DNA from 3 places in the Caballeronia sp. LZ028 genome. Region 2 is predicted to be linked to each of the others. Evidence: predicted binding sites of a transcription regulator. Region 2 holds the regulator's gene; each other region holds the start of a gene.
The links. Region 2 encodes FNR, which switches genes on or off when oxygen is low (the NO sensors DNR and NnrR bind a similar motif). Its sites were predicted from a motif close to TTGATNNNNATCAA; they were not measured.

Region 1: a site for FNR is predicted at 1,972-1,985, ahead of cyoA (ubiquinol oxidase subunit II). Genes of this name have one in related genera too.
Region 3: a site for FNR is predicted at 1,454-1,467, ahead of QCE58_RS26835 (OmpW family protein). Genes of this name have one in related genera too.

Annotation. Positions count from the first base shown of each region.
Region 1 is NZ_JARUXN010000003.1:1,147,908-1,151,181, reverse strand. Features, by position in the region: gene cyoB (cytochrome o ubiquinol oxidase subunit I) at 1-966, opposite strand, end outside; gene cyoA (ubiquinol oxidase subunit II) at 970-1,854, opposite strand; gene QCE58_RS22480 (septal ring lytic transglycosylase RlpA family protein) at 2,550-3,074, opposite strand; gene QCE58_RS34140 (peptidoglycan DD-metalloendopeptidase family protein) at 3,129-3,274, opposite strand, start outside.
Region 2 is NZ_JARUXN010000003.1:289,150-292,423, forward strand. Features, by position in the region: gene QCE58_RS18930 (universal stress protein) at 1-329, shown strand, start outside; gene QCE58_RS18935 (hypothetical protein) at 382-693, shown strand; gene QCE58_RS18940 (DUF1488 domain-containing protein) at 788-1,093, shown strand; gene fnr (fumarate/nitrate reduction transcriptional regulator Fnr) at 1,069-1,803, opposite strand; gene QCE58_RS18950 (response regulator transcription factor) at 1,966-2,613, opposite strand; gene QCE58_RS18955 (universal stress protein) at 2,610-3,077, opposite strand; gene QCE58_RS18960 (PAS domain S-box protein) at 3,162-3,274, opposite strand, start outside.
Region 3 is NZ_JARUXN010000004.1:884,797-888,070, forward strand. Features, by position in the region: gene QCE58_RS26830 (hypothetical protein) at 1-547, opposite strand, end outside; gene QCE58_RS26835 (OmpW family protein) at 753-1,370, opposite strand; gene QCE58_RS26840 (hypothetical protein) at 1,619-1,912, shown strand; gene QCE58_RS26845 (hypothetical protein) at 1,914-2,411, opposite strand; gene QCE58_RS26850 (GlxA family transcriptional regulator) at 2,527-3,274, opposite strand, start outside.

The DNA.
Region 1 (3,274 bases), 860 kb from region 2:
GATGCAGCACGTGGCCCAGACCATCGTCTTGTAGCCGAACAACGGCTTCTTCGAGAACGTCGCGACCACTTCCGAGTAAATGCCGAAGGCGGGCAGAACCAGGATGTAGACCTCAGGATGACCCCAGGCCCAGATCAGGTTCAGGTAGACCATCGGGTTGCCGCCGCCGTCGTTCGTGAAGAAGTGCATGCCGAGGTAACGGTCCAGCGCCAGCAGCGCGAGCGCGACGGTCAGGATCGGGAACGTCGCCATGATCAGCACGTTCGAGCAGAACGCCGTCCACGTGAAGACCGGCATCTTCATCCACGTCATGCCGGGCGCGCGCATCTTCACGATCGTCACGAAGAAGTTCACCGCGGTGAGCAGCGTGCCGACGCCGGACAACTGCAACGCCCAGATGTAGTAGTCGACCCCGACGCCCGGATTGAACTGCGTCTCGGAGAGCGGCGGATACGCGAGCCAGCCCGTCGTCGAGAACTCGCCGATGAACAGCGACAGGTTGATCAGAATGGCGGCGACGGCCGTCATCCAGAACGACAGCGAGTTGATGAACGGGAACGCCACGTCACGCGCGCCGATCTGCAGGGGCACGACGAGGTTGAAGAACGCGACCAGCAGCGCCATGGCCATGAAGAAGATCATGATCGTGCCGTGGGCCGTGAAGATCTGGTCGAAGTGATGCGGCGGCAGATAGCCGGGCCCATCGAGCGCGATGGCCTGTTGCACGCGCATCATGACGGCGTCGGCGAAGCCGCGCACGAGCATCAGCCCGGCGACGACCAGATACATGACGCCGATGCGCTTGTGATCGACCGAAGTCAGATACTCGCGCCAGAGCCAGCCCCATTTGCCGAGTTTAGTGATAAGGCCGACCGTACCGAGCGCGAGGACCGCCATGAAGACGGTCGCCCCCATGATGATTGGCTCGTGGTACGGGATCGCCTCAAGCGTTAGTTTGCCGAACATGGCTTACCCCTTGGTTACACAATTTGCGCCTACGACCGAGTTGCCGTAGTTGTACTTCGCGACGATGTTGTTGAAGAGCTTCGGATCGACGGTCGAGAAGTAGCGCACCGCGACCTTTTCGCTCGGACGCGCGACGCCGGCGTAGACGTCCATGCTCAGATTCTCGGGCGCGTTCTTGACCTGCTTCAGCCACGCGTCGAAGTCTTTGTTGGACATGGCCAGTGCACGGAACTTCATGTCGGAGAAGCCCTTGCCGCTGTAGTTCGCCGAGATGCCTGCGTAGTCGCCTGCGTGATCGGCCATCAGGTGCAGCTTCGTCTGCATGCCCGCCATCGCGTAGATCTGGCTGCCGAGTTGCGGGATGAAGAAAGAATTCATCACCGAATCGGACGTGATGCGGAAGTTCACCGGCGTGCCGACCGGGAACGCGAGCTGGTTCACCGACGCGACGCCAAGATCCGGATAGATGAACAGCCACTTCCAGTCGAGCGCCACGACTTCGACGTTGATCGGCTTGACTTCGGATTGCAGCGGCTTGTACGGATCGAGCTCGTGCGTGGTTTTCCACGTGAGGATGCCGAGGTACAGGATGATGGCTGCGGGAATCGCCCAGACCACGACTTCGATGGCCGTGGAATGCGCCCATTTCGGCGCATACGTGGCCTTCGTGTTGGACGCGCGATAGCGCCATGCGATGAACAGGGTGAGCAGGATCACCGGGACTACGACGAGAAGCATGGCGTAAGTCGCGGTGGCGATCAGCGACGATTCCGCTGCGCCAATCACGCCTTTCGAGTCCAACACCTCCAGCTTGCATCCCGAAAGACAAAGACTGGCTATCAACCCCGATAACAATGGCACTACTAAACGTTGGGTATTTTCATTCATTGCATTCGCTGGTTTCGATGATCGAAGCGTCCCGGGAAGAACGCCGTTGCACGGCTTTGCGCCGCGTCAAGATCATGCCACGCGCGATTTTTCGCGATGACGCGAATGGTTGAAATTTTGTTTCAGATCAAGTTGATGCGACGGAGTGTCGCGCGAAGGCGGAACTTTTTGCCTACTCCGAAAGGAGCAGGCGAGTCTACAACGAAGGGATGGAATTGCGAGTGTGATAAAGCGACGTCAAAGCGTGTTCGAGCCGCGCGATGGATCGCCGCGATAACTTCGCCGGGTTCGATCGTCTCACGTGGTGGAGCCGAGCCGCGTGCCTAGGTGAAGCCACGGCTCAGGAGCCTTCTCCGGTTCTTCTCGCTAAAGCCCGGCGAGAGGCCGGGATTCCCGAATGGCATTCGATCGCTCGATTTCATCGCGCCGTCGCTGGCTCGCATCGGCAACGGCTTCGCGGTTCGAAGCGCTCCATGCGGACATGGTCGCCTGCATCACGTCGATCGGACTCCCCTTGGTGTCGATCGCAGCCAGGACGCAACCCAGAAGGTAGGTCAGCACGAACAGGAAGATGCAAGACCGGCGCGTCATGAGTTGCGGTGCATAGGCGGCAATGGCAGGAGCATTGCCTTGGTGAGCGGGAGGCGGGGGGACGCTACCCGCTTGTGTGAGAGTCGAGACATGGGAGCGGCAGTCTACGACGGAGTATGGAAACCAGAATCGGTCGATAGTTCGACTTGGGCCGAACCACGCCGGACAATGCCCAGCGCAGCGGCTGCCCCGTATGACAGATCAATGATTCTGTTGCGTGAAACCGGACCGCGATCGTTGATTCGGACGAGGACGGACGGGCTCCCTCCCGGAAGCGTGACGCGGATCCACGATCCGAGCGGTAGCGTGCGATGTGCCGCTGTCATGGCATACATGTCGAAGCGCTCGCCGCTGGCGGTGCGTCGACCGTGAAACGTTCGCCCGTACCAGGATGCAATCCCGGCTTGATGGTACGCGCGCGCGGTCGGTGTCTCGTCCGGCCGGTCGGATAAAGTGATTTCGGTCGAAACGCAATCGTCGTTTGCGGATTGAACCGGAAGGCTCGACGCGCTCGCCGGTTGGTTTGTCGAAGCGCCCTCATTGCCTAGCTCCGACAGAGAGGCTGCACATCCGGCGATCAACAGGATGCAGGCGAAGGCGCTGAGGATGCGCGGCTGAAGCATGTTCATTCGGTGCATATCGCTTTGTTCGAGAGCAAGTAACCTGACCTGACGTTCGACGGATCACGAAGCGCAGTCGGAAAGGTAGGGCAGGGGATCGACTGGCTGACGATCCCGTCTCACCTCGAAAAGCAGCGATGGCTGACCATTCGTTTGAGCGCCCATCGTCGCGATGGCTTGCCCCTTCGTTACGTCGGCCCCTTCCTTGG
Region 2 (3,274 bases):
CCGCGCTTTCGTCGTATCCGGCGCAGTATCGCGTGAACGTGCGCGAGGAAGGCGGGCACGCGCTCGATATCGCGTATGCGCGCGTGATCGACGCGGGCATCGAATGCGAAACGGAACTCGCGGAGACGCGCAACGTCACCGATACGATCGCGAAGTGCCTGCAGCGCCGCGCGGTGCACATGCCCGCGGATCTCGTCGTGATGGGCACGCATGGCCGGACCGGGTTGCGCAGGCTCGCGCTCGGCAGCGTCGCGGAAGCGTTCGTCAGACGCTCGACGTGTCCGGTGCTGCTCACGCGCGCACCGAAGCATGTCGCGAAAGACGCGTGAGCCACGACGAGTGAGGCGCGCCCGCGCGATGGCCTGACCGGAGAACAATGACATGGGCCTCGGAATGCAGATCGCCTGCCTCGGCTTCGCGGGCTCGAGCGCGATCGAGCGCGAAGCGGGCGCCGAACTCGTGCGGCTTGCGGGCGTCGCGAAAGACATCGTCGATTGCAGGCTCACGATCAAGGCGTCGCTCGATCGCGCGGGACGCACCGTCTTCGACGCGCAACTGGTTCTGCTCACGCGCGATTCCGAGCAGGTCACGGTGCAACGCAGCACACACGCCGACGTGAACGCGGCGCTGCGTCATACATTCGATGACGCCGTTCAGTTGCTGCTTCAGCGCGGCGCGCCGGACGCGATTTGATCCAGATCAATACGCGCTCCGAAACCGTGGCCAAGACTAAGTGGATATGCGCTGCGCCGGCTCGCGTCGCATCAACGTTCCACGAGGTATCGGCATGATCGTTACGTTTCCGAGTCAGCCGCCCGTCTATCAGGGCGATGTCCCTTCGCTCACTTTCGCCGCCTTCGCGGACGGTGAGCCGATCGAGTGCACCATTTCGGCCGAAGCGCTGGAGGATCACTTCGGCGCGGCGTCGTGGCGTGAGGAAGATCTGCAGCAGGCGTTCGAGAGCCATCGCTCGTCGATAGAAGGCGCCGCCGAACATGTGCTGAGCCGCGTCGGCGGCACGTCGGTGATGCTGCGCAGCGGATTTTTCCGCTTTCGCGAAGCGCGCGCTCAGACTGCTTCGAGCCGCGCCTGATCGAGGATCCGCACGTCCTTGCCGCGCGCGTCGATCACGCCGGCCTTTTGCAGCCGCGAGAACATGCGGCTGACCGTTTCGATCTTCAGCCCGAGATAGCTGCCGATTTCCTCGCGCGTCATGCGCAGCACGAATTGCGCGGGCGAATAGCCGCGCGCCTTCATGCGCGTCGACAGATTGAGCAGGAAGGCCGCGACGCGCTGCTCCGCCGTCATCGTGCCGAGCAGCATCATCAGATTGGATTCGCGCACGATCTCGCCGCACATCATGCGATGAACGTGATGCTGCACCGCCTTCACTTCGCGGCACAGCAATTCGAGCAGATCGAACGGAACGATGCAGACGACGCTGTCTTCCAGCGCGATGGCGTCGCACGCGTGGCGGTCGGTGCTCACGCCGTCGAACCCGAGGGGCTCGGCCGCCAGATGAAAGCCCGTGACCTGCTCGTGTCCTTCGCGATGCATGACGACGGTCTTGAAGCAGCCGCTGCGCAGCGCATAGAGACTCTGGAAGGGATCGCCGCTGCGGAAAAGCGTTTCGCCGCGCCGCACGAAGCGCGTCGAGCTGATCATCGCGTCGAGACGCTGATAATCGACCGGCGACAAGCCGGACGGCATGCAGATGCGCTTCATCGAACACGTCGAGCAACGCGTGCTCGGCGGCTTCGCGTCGGCGTGCATGCCGGGACTGTCTGCGCTCGCGGAAATCATGCTGCGCCTCCTGTCGAACCGGATCGCGCATCGACGCGCGATCCCGCATGTCACCTGTCCAATTATGGAGTGCGCTGTCTCGAAAAAATGTCGGTGCTGGCTGATCGTGCCGTAGGCATTCGGGAAGACGTGTAGGGAAATGCCGACACGCGCCGCTTCGATTCAGGCGCTGTCGTCGTCGAAAAGCTGATGGCGCACCGCGTAGCGCACGAGCGCGGCTTCGTGGGGAATCTGCATTTTTTCGAGGATGCGCGCCTTGTAGGTGCTGATGGTCTTCGCGCTCACGCACAACGCCTCGCCGATATCGCTGATGGATTCGCCCGCGCACAGCCGCCGGAACACTTCGAACTCGCGGTTCGACAATCGCTGATGCGGTAGCGCATCGTCAGGTTCGGTGAGGCTTTGCGCGAAGCGTTCGGCCATCGCGAGGCTCACGTACGCGCCGCCCGACGCGACCTTGGCGACCGCCGCGACCAACTCCGCGCTCGCGCTTTCCTTCGTCAGATAGCCCGACGCGCCGGCCTTGAACGCGCGCGCGGCGTATTGCTGCTCGGCGTGCATCGTGAGCACGAGAATGCGCAGCGCGGGCTTTTCGTCCTTGATCTGCTTGAGCAGGTCGAGGCCGCTGCGGCCGGGCATCGACAGATCGAGCACGAGCACGTCCGCCTCCGTTGCGCGCACGAGCGCGAGCGTGCCCGGGCCGTCGCTCGCTTCGCCGGCGACCTCGAAGCCGTGCGCGTTCGCGAGGATATGGCGCAGGCCGTCGCGCACGAGCGCGTGGTCATCGGCGATCAGGACTTTCGTCGTCATGGATTCGGTTCTTCCGTTTCGCGGCCCGGCACCAGCAGAACGGGACACCGCGACAGCCGCGCGAAACCTTCCGCGACGCTGCCGAGCACGATCCGCCGCAAGCCGCGCCGCCCGTGCGTGCCCATGACGACGAGATCGGCGCGGAAATCGTCGGCGCAATGACGGATGCGCTGCGGGATGTCATCGCCGAGATACTCGACTTCGCACACGCGCGGCGTGCCCTTCACGCCCGCTTGCGTCATGCGCTCCGTGGCCGTCGCAGCGAGCCGCCGGCCTTCCTCCAGCAATGCGTCGCGCAGGCCGGGATAGAACGCGCTCGTGGCGTCGTAGGAAACGGGCTGCATGTCGACGACGAAGAGCGGCTGAATTTGCGCCGCGCTCGCGCTTGCGATCCTGATCGCCTCATCGAGGGCGTGGAGGGAAGTCGGGCTGCCGTCGATGGGCACGAGAATGCGGTTGTACATGACGATCTCCTGATCCGGTGTGTTGGCGCGTCGCGGGTGTGCGATCGAGTCTACGGACGGCGTATGCAAAACGGTTGACGCAAGTCAAGGAACGGACCGGTCATCGGCGGGGCGATGAAGCGGAATGTCCACGACGACGCGAAAGCCTTCGCCCGGCGCGCTGCGAAACTCGATGACGCCGCCCAGTTGCCGCACGC
Region 3 (3,274 bases), on a different contig from region 2:
GCATGCATTCGCTGTAGGCGCGCCAGTAGCGCGTCATCGGCGGCTCGGGCGGCGGCAGCGGCGGCATCTTCATGTCGCCGCCGTAGATCGCGTCGGATGCGCCGGATGCGCCCGCCGCCATCGATGCGGGCATCGCCGGCATGCCGGGCATCGCGCCGGATGCGGGATGCGGCAAGGCGGTCACGCCCGTCGCGCCGGACGCACCCGACGCGGCGATCGCCGCCGATGCGCCCGATGCAGGCGCCGCCGCAGACGCCGCGAGCGCACCCGATGCGCCCGCCGCACTCGCCGGCAACGGCGGCTCGACCGGACGCGGCGGCGTGAGCGTGCGCGTGTCGCGCTGCGCCTGAGCGTCGCGCGATGGCGCTTGCGACTCGCGCGCCATGTTCACTTTGGTCGTCTGATTGGCGTAGCCGTAGCAGGCGGCGTTATCGATCGATTGCTGCCACGCGCTCTGGCTGCGGCCTGGCACGGTGAGCGGCTGTTGCGCGAAGGCGGCGCCACACGCCGCGAGCAAAACGAATCCCGCGTAAGTGGAAGGTCTCATTGGCTTGCAGTTCCCCGATGCGGTTTTATTAGTCGTTGCAGTTTCTTGCGCCGCTCGGACACACTTCGAGCGACGCGAGTCTGCGCCGGGCCTGCTGTCAAGGATACCGCGCCCGCCGAACCGTCCACGCCAGAAGCACTGGCATCTTCCGCCAACTTTCAGACGATGCGCGGCGCGGCGCACATTTGCCGCGATGAACCGCGCATCAGAACTTCATGCCGACGCCAAGGCCGATCACCCACGGATCGATCTTGAGCGAGCCGAGATCGGCGCCGCCCGCCGATGCGCTCGTTCGCATCCAGATCTTCTTCACGTCGGCGTTGACGAACAAATTCTTCGCCACCTGTACGTCGACGCCCACCTGCAACGCCGGGCCGAAGCTGCTGTGCTTGATCGACACCGGCGTGTCGCCCGCCTTGAGCTTGTCGTTGTAGAAGTACGTATAGTTCACGCCCGCGCCGACATACGGACGCACGCGCCCCGCGTGATTGAAGTGATATTGCAGGAGCAGCGTCGGCGGCAGCACGCCTACGCCGCCAAGCCCGCCGATGTTCGACGTCACCTGATGCCGCGACGTGCCGAGAATCAATTCCACACCGATGTCATCGCGGATCATGTACGTGAAATCGAGCTCCGGCACGATCGCGTTGTTGACGTTGACACCGAGCGTGCCGAGCGTGCCCCCCGCTGTCACATCGGGCTGAATGCTGATCGCGCGCAGGCGAACCAGCACATCGCCGGCGTGGATGCCGCCCATCGCATCGCTCGACGATGCATCGCCTGCCGCCTGCGCCGCGCCCGCGAACAACGCCGCGCATGCCATGACGATTGCCCCGAGACCCTTTCTCATTTTTAGCTCACTCACGTTAAAAGCGAGAATTGTCCGAGCGAGGGTCGGTCGCGCCTTTGACCACAATCAACGCGCGCCAGACGCGCGCCGCCTATCGCAGCAAGCCTTGCGCGCGGACAAGCATGCTTTACGCATCGGCGGGTCTGCGACCGCGCGCCACTTGCGGGCGGGTCCGCGCCTTGCTGAACGAAGAGAACGTGCAGAACAAAGGGAGGAAGCAGATGAGACCCACAATCGGCACACTCGGGCGCATGACGGGGATTCTGCTCGGCGGCACATTGGCCGTCGTGGCGAGCGCGCAGCAGGCGCCGCAAAAACCGAACAAGCTCGATTACGACAGTACGCCCGCGTATCAGGAGAAAAACGTGACGCCGCCCGCTGCGGCCGCCGCGAATGCCAGCGATGCGCTGAAGACGCGGCCGGGCAAGACGTCATCGGGCAAGGGCGCAGCGCCCGACCGGCCGAACGGACTCGGCTTCGACTCGGGCGCGAGCGGCATGAGCAAGAAGCAGTAGATCACGCGTCGGCCGGCTTGTCCGGCCACGGCCACGTCGAATAGCGCGACGGCTTTTCCGCTTCCGCTGCCGGCGTGGCTTCGTGCGCAGGCGCCGCGCTCGTTGCGACTTCGGGGAGATCCTCGCCGAACCACGGCACTTCCTTGCGCCGCTCTTCCATGTAGGCGTTCCAGCCCTTCGCGTTGTCCGCGAAAAGATCGTGCTTCACGGTGTTCGCCAGCATCGGGCGATTCAGCGTTTCATCGAGCAGCGCTTTCGGCCAAACGAAAAACGCACCCGATGCACGGCGGATGAAATCGCGCGGCGGCATGGTCGCGTCGACGAAGCCGAGCAGCGTGAAGCCCGCGAGCGCGTCGTTGCCCTTCACCGCTTCGCCGATGCTCGCGTATTCGTCGGCGCATTGGCTCAGGCAAAACACGGACTCCAGCACGTGGCCGAGATGCAGCAGCAGTGCGCGTCGTTCGTAGGGATCTTGCGTGGCGGTCTCTTGTTTCGTCATTCGCTGTTCCGATATGTCGAGGGTGGATTCTGCGGCGCGCGCACTGTCGCACGGGCCGCGTTCATCTCGAATTTTAGCGAACCCGGCGTCACGCGTCGGCGCGCCAGCGCCCCGATCACTTCACAAAGCGCGTGCGAAAGCTCAGTCGATAATCATTCGGCGATACACCGAGCCGCCGCGTGAACACGAGCCGCATGCGGTCCGCCGTGCCGAAGCCGCAGTCGTAGGCGACGGTTTTCAGCGGCGTGTCGCTGCTTTCGAGCATATTGCGCGCCGCGTCGACGCGCGCCCGTTCGACGAACTCGTGCGGCGTCAACTGCGCGAGTTGCACGAAGGCGCGCGCGAAGTTGCGCTCGCTCATGCCCGCGACGCTCGCCATGCGCGCGACGGACAGCCGCTCGCCGATGTGCTCCATGACGTACGCCTGCACTTTCGCGACCGGCGACGTGTCGTCGGCGGGGGCGCTCAGATAAGGGCTGAACTGCGATTGTCCGCCGCGCCGCTGCGCGAATACGACGAGCCGTTTCGCGACCGCGAGCGCGACTTGCCCGCCGTGATCTTCGGCGACGAGCGCGAGCGCGACATCGATGCCCGCCGTCACGCCCGCCGACGTGACGAGATTGCCGTCGCGCATATAAATGCGATCGAGTTCGACGCGTGCGCGCGGAAAACGCTCCGCGAGCCGCGGCGCATTCTGCCAGTGCGTGGTGACATTGCGGCCGTCGAGCAGGCCCGCGTGACCGAGCGCGAATGCGCCGGTGCAGATCGAGCCGTAACGCTCGCAGCGCGACGCCGTATCGACGAGCCAGGCGTCAAGGCGCGGATCGGGTTCATCGACGGGAAGGCTCGGACCGCCCGCGACG